4 regions of the Micromonospora reichwaldensis genome follow, and region 1 is predicted to be linked to each of the others. Evidence: riboswitches for the same ligand, from Rfam matches in the RefSeq annotation. Region 1 holds a riboswitch; each other region holds the start of a gene.
The links. A riboswitch is a leader RNA that binds a small molecule or an ion and turns the genes downstream of it on or off. The one in region 1 is predicted to bind cyclic di-AMP.
Positions count from the first base shown of each region.

Region 2: linked by a shared signal. The riboswitch ahead of RM555_RS12590 (coiled-coil domain-containing protein) and the one ahead of RM555_RS01485 (C40 family peptidase) in region 1 are both predicted to bind cyclic di-AMP.
Region 3: linked by a shared signal. The riboswitch ahead of RM555_RS04410 (coiled-coil domain-containing protein) and the one ahead of RM555_RS01485 (C40 family peptidase) in region 1 are both predicted to bind cyclic di-AMP.
Region 4: linked by a shared signal. The riboswitch ahead of RM555_RS17765 (C39 family peptidase) and the one ahead of RM555_RS01485 (C40 family peptidase) in region 1 are both predicted to bind cyclic di-AMP.

Region 1 covers NZ_JAVRFL010000001.1:310,773-315,456, forward strand. Annotated here, with positions in the region: gene RM555_RS01475 (C40 family peptidase) at 1-200, shown strand, start outside; gene RM555_RS01480 (N-acetylmuramoyl-L-alanine amidase) at 277-2,301, opposite strand; cyclic di-AMP (ydaO/yuaA leader) riboswitch at 2,541-2,674, shown strand; gene RM555_RS01485 (C40 family peptidase) at 2,687-3,727, shown strand; gene dcd (dCTP deaminase) at 3,799-4,377, opposite strand; gene RM555_RS01495 (pyridoxamine 5'-phosphate oxidase family protein) at 4,456-4,684, shown strand, end outside.
Region 2 covers NZ_JAVRFL010000012.1:117,790-122,473, forward strand. Annotated here, with positions in the region: gene RM555_RS12580 (1-phosphofructokinase family hexose kinase) at 1-291, opposite strand, end outside; gene RM555_RS12585 (SRPBCC family protein) at 469-936, shown strand; gene RM555_RS12590 (coiled-coil domain-containing protein) at 1,024-2,109, opposite strand; cyclic di-AMP (ydaO/yuaA leader) riboswitch at 2,123-2,254, opposite strand; gene RM555_RS12595 (cation diffusion facilitator family transporter) at 2,408-3,325, opposite strand; gene RM555_RS12600 (HelD family protein) at 3,402-4,684, opposite strand, start outside.
Region 3 covers NZ_JAVRFL010000004.1:135,373-140,056, forward strand. Annotated here, with positions in the region: gene RM555_RS04405 (carbonic anhydrase) at 116-868, shown strand; gene RM555_RS04410 (coiled-coil domain-containing protein) at 967-1,983, opposite strand; cyclic di-AMP (ydaO/yuaA leader) riboswitch at 1,987-2,118, opposite strand; gene RM555_RS04415 (YibE/F family protein) at 2,285-3,634, opposite strand; gene RM555_RS04420 (metal-sensitive transcriptional regulator) at 3,951-4,253, opposite strand; gene RM555_RS04425 (heavy-metal-associated domain-containing protein) at 4,404-4,613, shown strand; gene RM555_RS04430 (hypothetical protein) at 4,643-4,684, shown strand, end outside.
Region 4 covers NZ_JAVRFL010000020.1:7,191-11,874, forward strand. Annotated here, with positions in the region: gene RM555_RS17760 (acyltransferase family protein) at 1-1,069, shown strand, start outside; cyclic di-AMP (ydaO/yuaA leader) riboswitch at 1,388-1,528, shown strand; gene RM555_RS17765 (C39 family peptidase) at 1,758-2,603, shown strand; gene RM555_RS17770 (alpha/beta fold hydrolase) at 2,709-3,452, shown strand; gene RM555_RS17775 (MFS transporter) at 3,499-4,684, opposite strand, start outside.

The sequences.
Region 1 (4,684 bases):
GTGCGCAGTGGAACGAGGGCAAGGCCATCCCGCGTTCCGAGGCGCGCCCGGGTGACCTGGTCTTCTTCTTCAGCGACCTGCACCACGTCGGCCTCTACCTCGGCAACGACAAGATGGTGCACGCGCCCCGGGCCGGCAAACCGGTCAACGTCTCCAGCATCAACACGATGCCGGTGGCCGGGTTCCGCAGGCCCGGCTGAGCCCCGGTACCGCCCAGCAAGGCAACGACGAGAGCCCCCGGTCGATCCGACCGGGGGCTCTCGTCATACGGGTGGATCAGCGGGGCGCGCCCAGCGGGGAGGGCACCAGGTTCACGTCGTCCAGGTTGACGTACATGATCCGGTGACCGAACTGGACCTGCACGTACCTGTTGTCGCCCCGGACGACCGTCTGGTCGTGGGGGGCGGAGCCGTCGAACGTGGTGGCCCGGTAGTACTCGCCGGGGAGCAGGTTGCCGACGGCGTACCGCTGGCCGGCCGAGAGCGTGTACTGCAACGGCGAGATCGCCTGGTACGGCACGCCCTCGGGGTAGGCGGCCTGCTCCGGGTAGGCCCGGCCGTACACCGGGATGGTGGCCTTACCGGCCTTCGGGGTCACCACGAACCCGACGGTCCACTTCGCCGTCGGCTTGGCGGCCGGGTTGTGGAACCACCCCTTCTGGCCGAGGTACCAGATCGCGGTCCAGTCGCCCTGCACCTCGGCCAGCGCGTACGTCTGGCCGGCCGAGACCCGGGCCCCGTGGTCGGAGACGTACGTGGTGTTCGGGGTGCCGTCGGGCCGCAGCGCGATGTCGTTGACCAGCGGCGCGTCGTGGCTCGGCGCGTTGTGCAGGAACAGCGCGGAGGAGCCGCGCAGCGGGCAGGGGGCCGTCGCCGGGGGCGGGTTCGGCACGCCCGGAGGCTGCCGGTTGCAGCCGGTGAACGGCGGCTGGTTGGTGGCGAAGTCCGGGTCGATGGTGACCAGCCCGGTGCGGTGCGTGCCGGTCGACTTGAACGGCGCCTTGAGCAGGTCGAAGTAGTGCGACCAGTTCCAGTACGGCCCCGGGTCCCAGTGCATGCCGCGCACGTTCGCGGCGACGGTGCCGGGGACGTTGTCGTGCCCGATGATGTGGTTGCGGTCCAGCGGGATGTTGTACGCCCGCGCCAGGTGGCGGACCAGCTTGGCGGAGGTGCGGTACATCGCCTCGGTGTACCAGGTGCCGTGCCCGGCGAAGCCCTCGTGTTCGAGGCCGATGGACTTGGCGTTCACGTACCAGTTGCCAGCGTGCCAGCCGACGTTCTTGGTCTTGATGTGCTGGGCGATGTGCCCGTCCACCGAGCGCAGGGTGTAGTGCCAACCAACCCGCTTCGGGTCCTTGACCAGGTTGACGCTGGGGCCGAAGTAGCCCTCGGTGTCGTGGATGACGATGTACTCGATCTTCTGCTGGGTGGGACGGTTCCCCAGGTCGTGGTTGCCGTAGTCGCCCAGGGTGGGGCCGTAGTTCTCGTACGGCGCCGGGATCCACTCGCAGGAGATGTCGTCCGGGCACTCCAGCCCGTCCGGCCGGGCGAGCTTGCGCAGGCGCAGCCGGTCCAGCCAGGAGCGGTCCGGCTGGACCGCCTGGCCGGCCAGCGTGACCCGCTGCCCGTCGTCGGTCACCCGGCTGTCGCCCGTGGCGATGGTGGCGTACACCTCGTTGGCGAAGGCCGCCGCGGCGTCGGCGCTGTCCGCGCCGGAGTACCGGGCCACCGCGCCGTACCAGGCCGCCGGGTCGGTGCCGGCGCCGACCGGGGCACCGATCTCCTTCTGGTACGCGGCCAGCAGCGCCGCGCCGCCCCGGATGTTCGCCGTGACGTCCGTCCGCAGCGACTCCTCGCTGGCGCCGGTCAGCCCGGCGGCGGCGTCGACGGTCCGCAGCGCGGCCTCGGCGGGAGGTGACGCGGCAGGCGGCTCGTGGGCCTCGGCCAGGGACGGGCGGGAGTCGTCGCCGCGCGGGTCCTCGGTGCCCTCGTCGTGGTGCGTGCCGCCGGCGAGGGCGGCGACGTGCTCGGCGTCGGTGAGGTGCATCGGTCCGTAGCCGCCGCTGGTGCTCGGCGTGCCGGCGTTGGTGTCCCAGCGGGACTGCAGGTAGGAGACCCCGAGCAGGACGCTCTCCGGTACGCCGTACTCGGCGGCCGCGGCGGCGTACTGCTGCTGCCGGTCGGTCACCGGCGCTGCCGCGGCGGCGGACCCGGCGGCGGTGAGCGGCGTCGCCGCCATGGCGGCGGCCACGGCGGCGGCCAGCAGGACGCGTCTGCTCCTCGATGTCGCTGACAGGTGCATCAGACCCCCAGTTCGGACGGGCAAAGGTGGGGTCACCTTCGCCCCACCCGCCGCCTCTGGTCAATACCTTTCCGTCAGACACTTCAGAAGGAAGGAAATCTTCGTCGCCCGGGTTGCGGATCCGGCCCGACCCGGGTGGGTACGGAGTGTCACTGCCCGTAGGGTTGCGGATCGATAACGGTCGTCTCTACTCTGGTCATTCGTCGGCCGGTGACATTCCGTCCAACCAGGGCGGTGACGGTCCGACACCGCCGAGTCGCTCCCGAGCGAGCCGGGGACCCAGGTTCCCCGGGGTGAATCCGCAGTCCTGCGGTAGGGCGCCCCTTCCCGCCCGAACCCGTCAGCTAACCCGGTAGGCGGTACGGAAGAAGGAGTACGAAGCCCGGTGGCACACCATGCCCCGCGGCCACCGTCGGCCCGGTCGGCCCTCGCCGACCCGGTGACGGCTGCGCCGCGTCCACGCTGGTACCGCTGCACCACCGCCCTCGCCGCCCTGGCCGCGTTCGCCGTCGTCCTGACCGGCGGCGCCACGGCGGCCCACGCCGAACCGACGGTCGCCGAGATCGAGCGGCAGATCGACGAGGACTGGAACAAGCTCGAACCGATCATCGAACGGCACAACGCCACCAGACAGGACCTGGCTGCCAGGCGGAAGCAGGCCGACGCGCTCGCCGCGCAGATCGGGCCGCTGGAGAAGCAGGTCGACCAGGCGATGGAGAAGGTCGGCGCGCTGGCGGCCCGCGCCTACAAGGGCGAGAACGTCTCCGCCGTCAACGCCCTGCTGGGCAGCCGCTCACCGAGCGAGATGATCGGGCAGCTCGAACTGCTCGACCAGTTCGCCCAGCACCAGCAGCAGGACGTACGGCAGGTCGCCGAGCTGCGCGACCGGCTGGCCGCCAAGAAGGCGCCGCTGGACGAGATGGTCGTCCAGCTCAGCCGCACCGAGGCCCAGCTCGCGGCGAAGAAGAAGCAGATCAACGCCGAGATCGACCGGTTGCAGAAGCTGCGGCTGCGGGTCTACGGCAACGGCGGCGGCGGGCCGCTGCGTCCCGCCCCCTGCCCGGCCGGCTATCCCGGCGGCCCGGCCGGCACCGCCGTGAAGTTCGCCTGCGCGCAGATCGGCAAGCCCTACGTCTGGGGCGCCGAGGGGCCGAACTCGTACGACTGCTCCGGGCTGATGCTCGCCGCGTGGGCGAAGGCGGGGGTGTCGCTGCCGCACAACGCCGCACAGCAACGGCGGGCCACCGCGACCGTCAGCCGGGGCGAGCTGCGCCCGGGTGACCTCGTCTTCTACTACAGCGACCTGCACCACGTCGGCATGTACGTCGGCGGGGGCTGGGTGGTGCACGCCTCCCGCGCCGGGGTGCCGATCAAGATGAAGAAGGTCGACGACGGCCCGATCCACAGCTACGGCCGCCCCGGCTGAGGTGTAAGGAAGGGCACCTTCCTAACGGATTCGGTAGAGGAAGGTGCCCTTCCTAACGCACCGCCGCCGGGTCAGCGGGTGGGCCAGGTGCGCCAGTGCTGCCAGGAGCGGCTCGGGGTCGGGCCGCGCTGCCCCTGGTAGCGCGAGCCGTAGACGGCCGAGCCGTACGGGTGCTGCGCCGGCGACGAGAGCCGGAAGATGCAGAGCTGGCCGATTTTCATGCCCGGCCAGAGGGTGATCGGCAGGTTGGCGACGTTGGACAGTTCGAGGGTCACGTGACCGGAGAAGCCCGGGTCGATGAAGCCCGCCGTGGAGTGGGTGAGCAGGCCGAGTCGGCCCAGTGAGCTCTTCCCCTCCAGGCGGCCGGCGAGCTGGTCGCCGAGCGTGATCACCTCCAGCGTCGAGGCGAGCACGAACTCGCCCGGGTGCAGCACGTACGGCTCGCCCTCGGGCACCTCGACCATCGACGTGAGGTCGTCCTGCTGCTGCGCGGGGTCGATGTGGGTGTAGAGGTGGTTGTTGAAGACCCGGAAGAGCTTGTCCAGGCGTACGTCGATGCTGGACGGTTGCACCAGCGCGGGCTCGAACGGCTCCAGCGCGAGCGTTCCCGCCTCGATCTCGGAGGCCAGGTCGCGGTCGGAGAGCAGCATCCGCACACCTTAGCGACCGACACGCGTGACCTGCGTGTCGGAGTGCATCTTCGTACAATTGTTCGATAGAATGCCGGCATGGCTTCCTGGTCCGAATTCGCCGCCGACGAGCCCCGCCTCGCCGACGGGATCCGCCTCCTCATGCAGCAGTACGGGCCGGGCTTCGGCTACCTGGCCACCGTCCGCGCCGACGGCGGTCCCCGGGTGCACCCGGTCTCCCCGGTGATCACCGACGAGGGGCTCTTCTGCTTCGTCGTCGACTCGCCCAAGCGGCGCGACCTGGAGCGCGACGGCCGCTACGCGCTGC
Region 2 (4,684 bases), on a different contig from region 1:
CTCCTGCCGGGAACCCTCGCGCCGATCGTGCACGTACCCGCCGCTGCCGGAGTCGCGGACCACCACCTTCAGGTTCACCCCCTCGCTGACCAGCAGCGGCTCCAGCACCTGGCCGATCTCGCCGCCGAGGGCGGCGCAGAGCACCACGTCGACCCCGAGCGACATCACCATCCGGGCCTGCCAGACGCCCTGCCCGCCGGGGTGCAGGTGCAGCTCCGGTGCCTCGCTGGGCTGGTCGACGGTCACCGTCAGCCGGGGCGTGGGCGCGAAGACCATCACGTGCCCGCTCATCCGTCGTGCCCGTTCATGCGCCCATCCTCCGCCGGTCGACACGTGCCGTGACCATCCATCAGCTGACCGTAGTGTGGACGGCGGCCGGACGTCCGGACTCCGGGCGGGATCGGCGCGGCGTTGCCAGGGGGCCCGGCATGCGCGACGATCGGGCGACCACCGACGCTGGGAGACGGCGTGCTCAGGCGAAGTTCCTTCAGCTACACCGTCCAGGCGCGCTGCTCCCTCGCGGAGGCCGCGGCACTGCTCGCCGACCCCACGCGGCAGGAGGACCTGCACCCGCTGATCGTCCGGGTGCGCCGGGTGCCGCCGCGTGCTGGCGCGCGGGCCAGCTACGACATCACCGATCGACTGGCCGCCGGGCCGGTGCGCCTGCCGATCACGTACCGGGCCGACGTCCTCGTCGACGATGCCGACGAGATCGTCACCGTGGCCCGGCAGTGGCCTGCGACCACGGTGCGCAACCACACCCGGCTGCGGGCGGAGCCCGACGGCATGGTCCGCATCGAGGTCGAGATCACCCTCGCCGCGCCCGCGCCGCTCTTCGGCTACGCGTTCCGCCAGGCCCGCGCCGCCCACCTCAAGCTGGCCGCCCGCCTCGCCACGGCCCTCGACACGAGCCCGCCCGGGTCGCCGGCCGACTGACCACCGGACGGGCCGGCAGTGGCCGGAGGCGACGGACGCTGGCGCGCCCCGGTGACCCGCGACGGGCGGGGCACCGGGGCGCGGGCGTCAGTAGACCGACAGGTGCACGTGGTTGGTGTGGTCGCTGGACGGGTCGCCGTTGGCCCCGCTGTACGACTTCCAGCCGCTGCTGGGCAGCCAGATCTGCCTGTACCAGATCACGTAGAGCACGGCGAGCCGGTCGGCGTTGCGCACGAAGTACGCCGACAGGTTGTTGCCGTACGTCCGGTCGCCGCCGGTGGCGTCGCCGCCGAAGCCGCCCTTCTGGGCCGCGAAGTCGCAGGCCCGGCCCTTCGGGTGTTCGCCCGAGCCGCCGGGGCGGTAGCAGGAGACGTAGCGGGTGAAGCCCGCCGCCTTGGCCTGGTTGAGCGCGTGCAGGGTGCGCGGGGTGATGCAGCCGTTGGCGGGGGTCGGGTCGTTGACGCTGCACGACTCGCGCGGCCAGGAGCCGTCGGAGTTGCGCGGGGCGGCCTTCGCCGTCTTGCTGGAGGTGCCGCCCGGCGAGGTGCCCGCCCCCGTGGACTGCTGCCGCTGTTGCTGCTGCTCGCGGTTGGCGACCGTCAGCGCCCGTTCGGCCTGCTCCTTGCGCTTGGCCATCACGGTGACCTGCTTGCGCTGCTCCCGGATCTCGCCGTCCAGGGCGAGCTTGGTGCGGGTGGACTGGTCCCGGGTCTCCTGGAGCTCGCGCAGGGCCCGGTCCTCCTTGGCGGCCACCGCGTCGAGGGCGGCGGCGCGGTCCATGAAGCCGTCCGGCGAGCTGCTGTTGAGCAGGGCGGACGCCACGCTGAGCCGGCCGGTGCGGTAGGCCGCCCCCGCGATCTCGCCAACCTTGGCGGTGTGCGCGGCCAGCTCGACTTCGGTGGTCTTGAGCTGCGCGGCGAGCTGCTGCTGCCGCTTGGCCGACGTGTCCAGGGCGCGCTTGGCGTCGAGGTAGCCCTTGCTGGCGGCCTCCAACTGGGCCCGCAGGGCGGGGGTGCCGCCCTCCTCGTCCTGGCCGGGGGCCGCGGCGAGCAGGCCGGTCCGGGTGGCGGCCGCCGCCGGGGCGGCGGTGACCGGGGCCACCGCGGCGCCGAGGGCGAGCATCGTGGCGATCAGGGCCGCCGTCCGGGCGGCACGTCGTCGTACAGGTGCCATCACTGGCATACACGTGTCCTTCCGTCAGCCGCCGACCGGGTTAGCTGACGGGTTCGGGACGGAAGATCCCTACCGCTGACGCGGATGCACCCCACGAACTTGGTTCCCCGGTTCGCCCCGCCGGGCGATTAGGCGGCGGCCACCGCCGGCACCGGTGGGTGCCGCCTGGCGGAGGCCGAAGCCGAGCCTACCGGTGCCGGTGTGACTGATGCAGCGCAGGTGACGCAGGGTGTACGCCCACTAACAGTCAAATCCGGCATAAGCGCACAATACTCTCCCAGATTTAAGGTTGTCCTCATTACCACTCAACCGACCCGCAGGCCCCGCGCGACGCTCCGGGCTCGATCTGCAACGTGGCGTGCTCGATGTGGAAGTCGTCGTGCAGCGCGGCCCGGGCGGCGCCCAGCACCGCGCCGACCTCCGCGCCGGGTGCCATGGTCAGGTGGGCCGAGGCCACCTCCATCCCGGAGGTCAGCGTCCAGACGTGCAGGTCGTGCACCTCGGCGACGCCGGGCACGGCGGCCAGCCGGTCGTGCACCGCGGTCACCTGGAGGTGCTCCGGCGCGGCCTGCACCAGGATGCGCAAGGCGGCCCGCCCGAGCCGCCAGGTGCGCGGCAGGATGAACACCCCGATCGCGACCGCCACCAGCGGGTCCGCCCACCACCAGCCGGTGGTGGCGATCAGCAGCGCGGCCCCGATCACGCCGAGTGACCCCAGCAGGTCGCCGAGCACCTCCAGGTACGCGCCGTGGACGTTGATGCTCTCCTTCGCCCCGGAGCGCAGCAGCGCGAAGGCGCCGATGTTGGCGAGCAGGCCGAGCGCGGCGACCACCAGCATCGGGCCGGCCAGCACCTCCGGCGGGTCGCCGAAGCGGCGCACCGCCTCGATCACGACGTAGACCGCGACGCCGGAGAGCAGGACGGCGTTGGCCAGTGCGGCCAGCACCTCCAGCCGGTAGAGGCCGAAGGTGCGCTGCGGGTCGGCGCCCGCCCGCCGGGTCGCGGCGATCGCCGCGAGCGCCATGCCGATGCCGAGCACGTCGGTGAACATGTGCCCGGCGTCGCTCAGCAGGGCCAGCGAGCCCGTGCGGAAGGCGGCCACCGCCTCCACCACCATGAGGCCGGCGAGCAGCCCGAACGCCGCCCAGAGCCGGCCCCGGTGGCGGTGCGCGGCATTCGCCACCGACCCGTGATGGTGGTCATGACCTGCGCCCACGCGCCCACCCTCCGTCAGGCGTCCGGATTCGCGTTCAATCTATGTTCACATCGCTATGTATGCAAGTAACGGCGGCTCAGCCGATCGGGTCGACGGTGGTCAGCCGCTGGGTGGCCCGGGACAGCGCCACGTACAGCGTCCGCACCCCCGACCCCGGGTCGGCCCGGATCTCGCCCGGGGCGACGAGGACGACCCCGTCGTACTCCATGCCCTTGGCCTCCAGGCTGGTCACCACCTGCAAACGTGGCGCGCCGAGCCCGCCCAGCCAGCCCGCCACCTCGTCGCGGCGCGGCACCGGCGTGATCACCCCGACGGTGCCCTCGACGTCGGCGAGCAGCGCGCCGGCCGCCGCCACCACCGCGGCCTCCAGCTCCGCCGGCGGCACCGACAGCGCGACCGGGTCGACGCCGGTGGAGCGCACCGCCCGGGGCAGCGGCAGGTCCGGGTGCAGCCGGCGGATCTCGGCCGCCGCCACCGCGAAGATCTCCGCCGAGTTGCGGTAGTTCGTGGTGAGGGTGAAGTGGTGCCGCTTGCGCCGGCCCAACGCCTGGTCCCGGGCCCGGGTCAGCTCCTCGGGATCCCCCGTCCACGCCGTCTGCGCCGGATCGCCCACCACCGTCCACGAGGCCAGCCGGCCCCGCCGGCCGATCATGCGCCACTGCATCGGCGAGACGTCCTGCGACTCGTCGACGACCACGTGCGCGTACTCCCGGTAGTCCTCCGGGCGTTCCCGCGCCGCCTCGCGGGCGGCGCGCTGCCGGTCGGCGAAGGTGCTCAGCTCGCGGACCCCGCCGGCCAGCTGGAACGGGTCCCGCTTCGCCCGGGCGGGCTTCATCGGCTTGCCGAGCAGCGCGTCCAGCTCGTCGAGCAGCGCGATGTCGGCGATCGTCAGCCCGGCGGCGTCGAGGCTGCGGTACGCGTCGGTCAGCAGCCGGATCTCGGCGCGGGAGAGGATCCCCTCGGCGTAGCGGTGCAGCCGGTCCGGACGGGCCAGCCAGCCCAGCACGTGCCGGGGGTGCAGCCGGGGCCACCACGCCTTCAGGAACTCCCGGAACTCCGGCCGCTCGGCGATCTCGTCCTCGAACGCGCGCTGCTCGGGCAGCCGGCCCACGCCCAACCTGCGGGCCTGCGCCCACAGCGCCGCGAAGACCCCGTCGAAGCCGGCCCGGCGCACCTCGTTGCGGCGGGCGCCCCGGGGCATCGCCCGGTCCCGGATGCCGTCCAGCTCGCGGCGCTCCAGCCGGAGCAGCTCGCCCCGGTAGAGCAGGCGCAGCTCGGTCGGGCCGCCCGGCACCGCGTCCCGGACCGCCCGCTCCAGCACCCGCCGCATCCGCAGCGAGCCCTTCACGGCCGCCACCG
Region 3 (4,684 bases), on a different contig from region 1:
AATGCATATCACGCATCCCTTGACGTATCTTGCAGTGCGTGTGACCGTGGTGGCAGCCCGCGTCCAGCGTCGGCCCGGGTGACCAGGCCGTTCACGTGAGGTAGCGAGGTGTGGGATGAGTCGTCCCGGATCGCCAGGAAGCCAACCGGGTCCGGAGCGGACGCTCCCGGCGCCGGCCACGGGCGGGGTCCCGGCCGACGTCGGCACCGCGTTCGCCGTCCCCGCGAGTCCCGAGCAGGCGCTCGCCGAGCTGCACGCCGGCAACCGGCGGTTCGTGACCGGCGCCCCGCGCCACCCCAACCAGGACGCCGGGCACCGCGCCGCGGTCGCCGACGGGCAGCACCCCTTCGCGGTGATCGTCGGTTGCTCCGACTCCCGGCTCGCCGCCGAGATCATCTTCGACCGCGGCCTCGGTGACCTCTTCGTGGTCCGCACCGCCGGGCACACCATCGGTCCCGAGGTGTTGGGCAGCGTGGAGTACGCCGTCACGGTCCTGGGCACGCCGCTGGTGGTGGTGCTCGGGCACGACTCCTGCGGAGCCGTCCAGGCGGCGCGTACGGCGGACGCCACCGGCACCCCGCCGGTCGGGCACCTGTGCGCCGTGGTGGACGCCGTGGTGCCCAGCCTGCGCCGGGCCGCCGCCGAGGGCGTGGACGACATCGACGGCATCGTCGACATCCACATCGCGCACACCGTCGAGGCGATGCTGGGCCGCTCCGCCGTCCTCGCCGCGGAGGTGGCCGCCGGCCGCTGCGGGGTGGTCGGCATGTCGTACCGGCTGACCGCCGGCGAGGTGCGGACGGTGGCCGAGGTGCCCGCCCGCACGGCCGACGCGCCGGAGGCGGCGGCCAGCGCCGCGCTCGCCTGACTCCGCCCGCCCGGCAGGTCGTCGCGGCGGGCCCGCATGACGGCAGAGGGCCGCTCCCGCGTCCGGCGGGGCGGCCCTCTGTGTACGTGTGGTCCCGGCTAGAGCAGTGACACGTGGACGTGGTCGGTGTGGTTCGACGGACCGCTGTAGGAACTCCAGCCGGTCGCCGGGAACCAGATCTGTCTGTTCCAGATCACGTAGTAGATGCCGAGCCGGTCGGCGTTGCGGACCAGGAACGCGGTCAGGTTGTTGCCGTACATGTAGGTGTCGTCGTTGTGCCAGGGGGAGAAGCCGCTCTTCTGCAGCGACCAGTCGCAGGCCCGGCCCTTCGGGTGCTCGTACGGCCCGCCGGGGCGGTAACAGCCGACGAACCGGTTGAAGCCGGCCCGCTTGACCTCCTTGTACATGTGCAGGGTGCGCGCGGTGATGCGGCCGGAGGTGGTGGGGTCGTCCTCGGTGGCTGACAGCGGGGTCCAGTCGCCGTCGGCCGTCCGTCCCGGCGCGATCTTCGCCACCGGCGAGGTGGCGACCACCTTGCCACTGGTCAGCCCTCTGCCGCCGACCAGCGCGAGCGCCTTCTCCGCCTCCCGCTTGCCGCGCGCCATCTCGTTTGTCAGCTTCTGCTGTTCGCGGACCTCGGTGTCGAGCGCCAGCTTGGCCTGCTCGGCGCGGTCCTTGACCGCGTTAACCTCGGCGAGCTTCTTGGAGTTGACCAGATTGAGCTCGTCGAGGGCGGCGGCGCGCTTGACGAACGAGTCGGGGCTGGCGGTGTCCAGCAGCATGGACACCGCGCCGATCCGCCCGGTGCGGTAGGACTGGGCGGCGATCTGGCTGACCTGGGGGGCCAGCGCGTTCAGCTCGGCCTGCGCCCGGGAGACCTCCAGGGCCAGTTCGAGCTGGCGCTTCTTCGATTTCGCCAGCTTCGCCTTGGCCTGCACGAAGGACCGGTTCCGGGCCTCGATGAGGTCGTCGAGCAGCTTGGGCTCGTCGTCCCCGTGCCCGGAGGGCTTGGGCGGGGTGGGCGCGGCCGCCGCCGGGAGAGGTCCGGCGAAGACCGCCAGGGCGGCGAGTACGGCCACCACGGGCGTCAACCAGCGGCGTAGGGGTGCCGTCACAGTTTTCCCTTCCGTCGACCGCCGACCGGGTTAGCTGACGGGTTCGGGGCGGAAGTGGCCCCTACCGCTGGCGCGGATTCACCCCACGTACCTGGGTCCCCGGTTCGCCTCGCGGCGATTGGGCGGCGGCACCGCAGGCGCCGCTGCGCGCCTTCGGCGGTGACCGGCAGCGAGGTTACCCGAGAACGCTCCCGGGGATCTACGTCCCTAAGCCGACTAAATGCGTTATTTCGTAATGGCGGACGGTGACCAGTGATGCGTTTATCAGCCCGGACGTCCTGTTCGGTCACGCTGAGGAGCGTCACCATGCGGTGTCCGTACTTCTGCCCCCGTCGGGCCATCCGGCGGGCGTGGCGGCCGGCGTGTCTCCACGCGGCCCGCTGAGGGCCTCCAGCGCCTCGGACCGGTCGGTCGCCGGCCGGGGCGTCGGCGCGGTCGCGGGCGCGGCGCGGTCGGTGGCGTCCCCGCCGCGTCGGCCGGCCGTGGTCACCAGGGCCGCCAGCGCGGTGGTCAGCGGCACGGCGGCGATCAGGCCCAGGGTGGCGACCGCGCTGCGGACGATCTCCTGGGCGAGGAACTCGCTGGTGAGAAGTTGGGTCACCGCCCGCGAGTCGGCGGTCAGCAGGAGCAGCACCGGCAGCGAGGCGCCGGCGTACGCCAGCACGATGGTGTTCACCGTCGAGGCGATGTGCGCCCGGCCGACCCGGGTCGCCGCCCGGTAGAGCTGCGTCCGGGACAGCCCGGGGTTGGCGTGCGCCAGCTCGGTGACCGTGGCGGCCTGGGTCACCGTGACGTCGTCCAGCACGCCGAGGGAGCCGATGATGATCCCGGCCAGCAGCAGCCCGTGCAGGTCGACGTCGGCCTGGTACATCGACAGCGTGGTGGCGTCCTCGGAGCCGAACCCGGTCAGGTGGGTCGCGGCGGTGGCGATCGTGCCGAGGACACCGGTCAGCACCAGGCTGCCCAGCGTGCCGAGCACGGCGACCGAGGTCTGCGCCGTCACGCCGTGGGTCAGGTAGAGCACCACGAACATGATCAGAGCGGCGCCGACGACCGCGACCAGCAGGGGCGGGTTCCCGGCGCTGATGCCCGGCAGCACGAAGGTCAGCAGGATGGCGAAGCTCGCCGCCAGGCCGCCCAGCGCGGCCAGCCCGCGCCACCGCCCGAAGGCGACGATGGCGGCCGCGAAGAGCGCCACCAGCCAGACCAGCGGCTTGCCGCGCTGGTGCTCGGCGATGTTGTAGGTGCTGGCCGTGGGGTCGGCGGGGTCGGTGAGCTCGACCAGGATGATCTCGTCGTCCACGGCGACGGTCGGCGCGCCGGGGCCCGCGGGCACCGGCGTCTCCACCTGCTGGCCGGCGTCGGGGCCGTCCTGCACCCGTACGGTGACCGTGCCGCAGGGGCCCTGCGGCGCGTCGGGGCTCCCCTCCGGGGCCTCCGGGGCGGGCGGGCACGGCTCCGTCACCACCCGGGTCACTGTGCCGTGGTAGCGGGGTGCGTCGGTGCCGGTCGCCGGGTCGGGCGCGTCCCACGGCCAGAGCACCAGGGCGGCGATCAGCGTGGCGACGAAGAGGGGCACCACCGTCGCGACGAGGATCCGCCGCACCCCGGGCGGGGCGGACGGAGCGGGACGGGTGTGGTCGGCGCCCATCGAGTGTCTCCCTACGAATCCAGGGCGGGGTACGTGCCGGCGGGGCCGGTCGGTTCACCCGTCGCCGCGTGGCCGGGACGGGGATCGCTTCCGGGAGGCGCTGCGGTCACGTACCGCGGTCCTGGGCCCCCGCCCGGTCGCGGGTGGGCGGGGCCGCCGCCCGGCGGGGCGCGCGGGGCGGGCGGTGCGGAATCCGGAGGGCCACCGGCCGAATGGTAGCCACCCCGACATCCGGGCGCAGGTCGTGCGGGTGGTGTCGGAGGAATGGCGTCGCCGTGGGGCCCGCGTTTCTCGCGGGGCCGGGCGCCGGGGCGGGTCAGCCGCGCTTCATCAGGCGGCCGACGGCGGCCATCATCTCCGTGGCCATCTCGTCGGCGCGGCCCTCGGCCGCGCCCTCGCGCATGCAGTGCCGGGCGTGCCCGTCGAGCAGCCCCAGCGCGACCTTGTCCAGGGCGGCCTGGATCGCGGAGATCTGGGTGAGCACGTCGATGCAGTAGCGATCCTCGTCGACCATCTTCTCGATGCCACGGACCTGCCCCTCGACGCGGCGCAGCCGCGCGAGCAGCTGATCCTTGGTGGCGGTGTAACCCCTGGTCGGGGTGGGCGTCGGTGTGGTCATGGGGTCGAGGATACCGTACCCCTCGGGGGTATGGTACGTTCGCTTCTGGCCGGGATACCCCCACCGGGTACCGGTACATGGCACAGGCATCGGTCCGCCTCCGAATTACCCCTGGGGGGTATAGGCTGGGGGCGTCGAGAGGAGAGTTCCATGATCACCACGACGTACCAGGTGCAGGGCATGACCTGTGGGCACTGCGCCACCGCGGTCAGCACCGAGGTCGGCGCGATCCCGGGCGTCAGCGACGTCCAGGTCGACGTCACTGCCGGTCGGGTCACCGTCACCAGCGAGGGCCCGTTGGAAACCGACACCGTGCGCTCCGCCGTCGACGAGGCCGGTTACGACCTCGTCGGCGCCTGAGATCGGGCACGGGGAAAACGAGGCACACCATGAACACGGCGACGAAGCTGAGCGGTTTCGCCCTCGGCCTC
Region 4 (4,684 bases), on a different contig from region 1:
CTTCGCCCTCGGGCTGTCGGGCGTGCAGTTCTTCTTCATCCTCAGCGGCTTCGTGCTGGTCTGGTCGGCCCGACCCACCGACACCCGTCTGGCGTTCTGGCGGCGCCGGGTGGCCAAGATCTGGCCGAGTCACGTGGTGCTGTGGGTGGCGGCCCTGGCGGTCGCGGCCTGGTTCGCCGATCCCGTGGACCGGTTCGTCGCGGTGGAGAACCTGTTCCTCCTGCAGGCGTGGGACCCGCGGCCGGGCCACTTCTACAGCATCAACACGGTCAGCTGGTCGCTGTCCTGCGAGTTCTTCTTCTACCTCTGCCTGCCGTTGGCGCTGCCGTTGATCCGCCGGGCCCGGCCGTGGGCCCTGTGGGCCGTCGTGGTCGCGGTGCCGCTGCTCATCCTGGCGCTCTGGCCGGCCCAGGCGCTGGTGCCCGAGGAGAGCCGCTGGTGGTTCACCCAGGTCTTCCCGCCGGTGCGGTCGCTGGAGTTCTGGATGGGCGTCGCCGCCGCCGAGCTGATGCGGCGTGGCCGGTGGCGTGGGCCGGGCCTGCCGCTGGCCAGCCTGCTCTTCGTGGCGACCTGGGTGGTCGCCGCGCAGTGGGTCCGCGCCGAACTGTGGGCGGCGCTGCTCTCGGTGGCGTACATCCTGGTCATCGCCGCGGCGGCGGACGCGGACGTGCGCGGGCGGCGCTCGCCGTGGCGGTCCCGGCCGATGGTCTGGCTGGGCGAGGTCTCCTTCGCCTTCTATCTGGTGCACGTCCTCGTGATGATCACCGTCCTGCGGCTCACCGGCGACTGGGGCGTCGGCTTCACCGGCTGGTGGGGACCGGCGGTGGTGCTCGGCTTCCTGCTGTTCAACCTGGCCCTGGCCGGCCTGTTGCACCGTCTCGTCGAGACGCCGATGATGCGGCTGCTCACCCCGCGCAGGCCGGCCCGGACGCCGCGGGACGGGGACGGCGCCGGGAAGGACTCCGGCGGCCCCGGGGCGGCGCCGGGGGATCGGGGCAGCGCCGTGCCGCGCCCCCGGGCCGCCGGCCCGCAGGACGACCACCGACCGACGTACGCCGACTCGCGCTGAGCGCCCCGGCGGTCGGAGTGTCCGCCGACGAAATCCCGACCGTTTCGGTGACGCCGGTCACCACGTCGGCGAACCGGTCATCGGGCGCGTCCGGGCCGAATCCCGCCGGGGTTTCGGCGCCGATGTCCGCCACTTGTCCCGTTGTCGCCCGGAGGTGCGCGCAGAAACGGTCGTCCCATTGAGTCACGTCAGTGGCGAAGTGCCCGCAAAAATTGTCTCCCGATCAAGGTTTAGGCAGGTGGGACGGGGTTGGCAGGGCGCGGACCGGCCAGTAATGTCGGCGCGTCCGGTGCGGTACCCGATCGCCAGAGGCGACGCCGCGCCGACCCGCCTAATCGTGAACGACGAACCGGGGACCCAGTGCTCGTTGGGGTGAATCCGTGGGCCGTTGGCCCGTGGTAGGGCGTTCTTCCCGCCCGAATCCGTCAGCTAACCCGGTCGGCGGTGTCGGAAGGAGTTCCATCCTCATGCCACACCCGTACACCCCTCGGTTGTGCCGCCGTCTCCACGGCGCCGCGGTGATCGCGCTCGTCCGCCCGCAGGTCCTGAGCTGACCCACCGGTCACCGTCCGTCGCCCGGCGTCCCGGGCGCATCCCCTGAGTGGCCCACCACCCGCCCGGACGCCCGTCCGCGCGGTCGGTCCGCCCTGCCCTCGGCGCGGACCGACGGCCGCTCACCCCCGAGCCCGTGGAGGAAACCGTGAAGCACCACCTCAAGCGACAGTTGCGTCGCCTCACGTCCGAGCGTCCGTACCAGCTGGCCGCCGCGTCCGCCGCGGCGCTCGTGCTGGCGTCGGGCACGGGCGCGCTGCTGGCCGGAGCCGACGAGGCACCCGCCGCCGCGCAGGCCCCGGTGGCCGCGACCGAACTGCGGGACGACGCGGCGGCCTCGCGCAGCCAGACCCGGGTCGCGCCCGCCCCGTCCCGCGCCGCCCCGGCCGCGTCCAGCGCCGCCCCGTCGGCCAGCGCGTCCAGCGCCGCCCCGGACCCGGACCTGACCCGCAAGCCGGCGCCGCCGAAGCCTCCGGCCGCCAAGAGCCTGGACTACGACTACCAGGCCCAGACCACCTTCTACAACTGTGGTCCGGCGGCCGTCCGGCACGCCCTCAGCGCCGCCGGCATCGCGCGCAGCCAGGACGCCCTCGGCGCCCAGCTGGGCACCGACCAGATGGGCACCGACTCGGCCCAGGACACCACCCGCGTGCTGAACGCGACGGTGAAGGGCGACCCGTACCGGACCCGGATGATCCCCGGTGGCGCCGCCACCCCGGCCCAGATGGACCGGCTCCAGGCCGACGTCGTCGCGGCCATCGCCGACGGGCGGGGCGTCGTGGTCAACGTCGCCGGCAGCGCCACCGACACCGACGGCGGCTGGCACTCCTTCCCCGGCGGCCACTACGTCGCGGTGGTCGGCTACCAGGACGAGGGGCGGCTGGTGAAGATCGCCGACTCGGCGAACCCGGCGACCGCCTCGTACTGGATCAGCACCATCGCCCTGGCGAACTGGGCCGCCACCCGCGGCTACTCCGCCTGAGCGACCCCGTCGGGCGCCGGCTCCCCTACGCGGGGGTCGGCGCCCGATGTCGTGTCCGGGTCACGGCCCTCGCCCCCGGCGTCCGGTGGGTGGCACACTGCGCCCATGGTCGATGAGTCGGGTGACCGGGACGGCCGGCGGGTGCTCCTGCTGCTGCACGGCATGGGCGCGACCGGCGACGTGTGGCTGCCCTGGGCGCCGCTGCTGGAGCGTCGGTGGGCGGGGCGGTGGCTGGCACCGGACCTCGCCGGCCACGGCTGGTCGCCGCCGCTGCCGGAGTACTCGTTCCCGGGGCTGGCCGCGCGGATCGCCGCGGGGCTCGCGGCGGGGGACCGGCTCGTCGTGCTGGGGCACTCCCTCGGCGGGGTGGTCGCGCTGGCGCTGGCCGCCCGCAGCGCCGGGCTGCCCGTCGACGCCGTGGTCGGGCTCGGCATCAAGGCCGTCTGGTCGCCGGCGGAGCTGGCGAAGGCAGGTGAGTTGGCGGCCCGGCCGGTGACCTGGTTCGCCAGCCGGGACGAGGCGGCCCGCCGCTACCTGCGGGTGGCCGGCCTGACCGGGCTCTTCGCCCCGGACCATCCCGTCGTGGAGGCGGGGCTGCGGCAGGTCGACGGCCGCTGGCGGCTGGCGATGGATCCGGCCGCGTTCGGCGTGGGCGCGCCGGACCTGCCCGCCCTGCTGGCGGCGACCGACGTGCCCGTGCTGCTGGCCCGCGGCGAGCACGACCCCATGGTCACCGACGCCCAGCTCACGGAACTGGGGGTGCCGGTCGCCGTCCTGCCCGGCCTCGGGCACAACGCCCACGTCGAGGCCCCCGAGGCGGTCCTGGACCTCGTCGAGCCGTACCGCTGATCCGTCTGCCGTCCCGGGGCCGCGCGGCGGGGGACGTGGCCGACGATCAAGAGCCGGCGGCCGCCGGTGCCTCGGGGCGTGCGGCGGGCACCTCCCCGTGCCCGGTCTCGCCCTGGTCCCGGACGCGTGGTGGTCGGATCGCCGTGATCGCGACGGCGGAACCCGCGGCGAGGAGGGCGAGTGCCAGCCAGGGGAGGGCGGGCAGGTGCCAGCGTTCACCGAGGTCCGTCAGATAGCCGATGACGGTGTTGCCGCCAGCGGCGACGAGTCCCCCTGCGGAGGCGTACACGCCCAGGTAGGTGCCGGTCAGGCCCGGCCGGGCGAAGTCGGCGGCACGGCTCAGCGCGAACGGTTGGGCGACGTTGAGGCCGATCGCCAGGAACGCCGTGGCGAGGGCCACCGGTATCGACGCCGCCAGGACGATCGCGATCGCGGTGTTCCGGCCGCCGGCGGACAGCCAGGTCGCGCTGCCCGCGCCGGCGATGAAGGACACGGCGGAGAGCAGCAGGCCGACGACGATCGCGCCGTGCGAGGACATCCGGCGTGCCAGCGCCTGGGAGACCCGCACCTGTAGCAGCAGTGTCGTCACGGTGGAGATGAGGAAGACCGCTCCGGTCGCGCTGGCCCAACCGGTGACCCGAGCCGCCTCCAGCGGAAGAAGCAGGTAGAACTGGTTGTACAGCGTCAGCATGCCGGCGCAGGCGACGGTGAAGACCATGAACCGGCGGTCGGTGGTGACCTGCCGCCAGCTCGCCCGCAACGGCCCGGCCGGCGCCTGCGGGGACCGCGCCGGAAGCCAGCGCGCCTGGGCGATCGTGAGGACGGCGAAGATGACCGCCGAGGTGAGCGCCATCGGCCCGAACCCGACGAGGATGAGCACGCTGCCGAGCAGCGGGCCCGCCAACGCGCCGACCGTGTTCGTGAGGCTGTAGAGCGTGAACGCGTCGACCCGCCGGTCGGCGGCTTCAAGCGCCAGATAGGTGCGCACGGCCGGCGAGAACAGCGCGCCGGCCAGACCGGTCAGGACGGCGGCGCTCATCAGCCCGACGGCGCTGCTCGAGAAGGCGAAGATGGCGAAGGCCAGCGTCCGTAGCGCACAGCCGGCGATGATGACCGGCCGGCAGCCGAAGCGGTCGGCCGCGGCGCCACCCACCACGGTCAGTCCCTGCTGGGCGAAGGTACGGATCCCCAGCACGGCGCCCACCACCGCGGCGGCCATCTGCAGGTCGTTG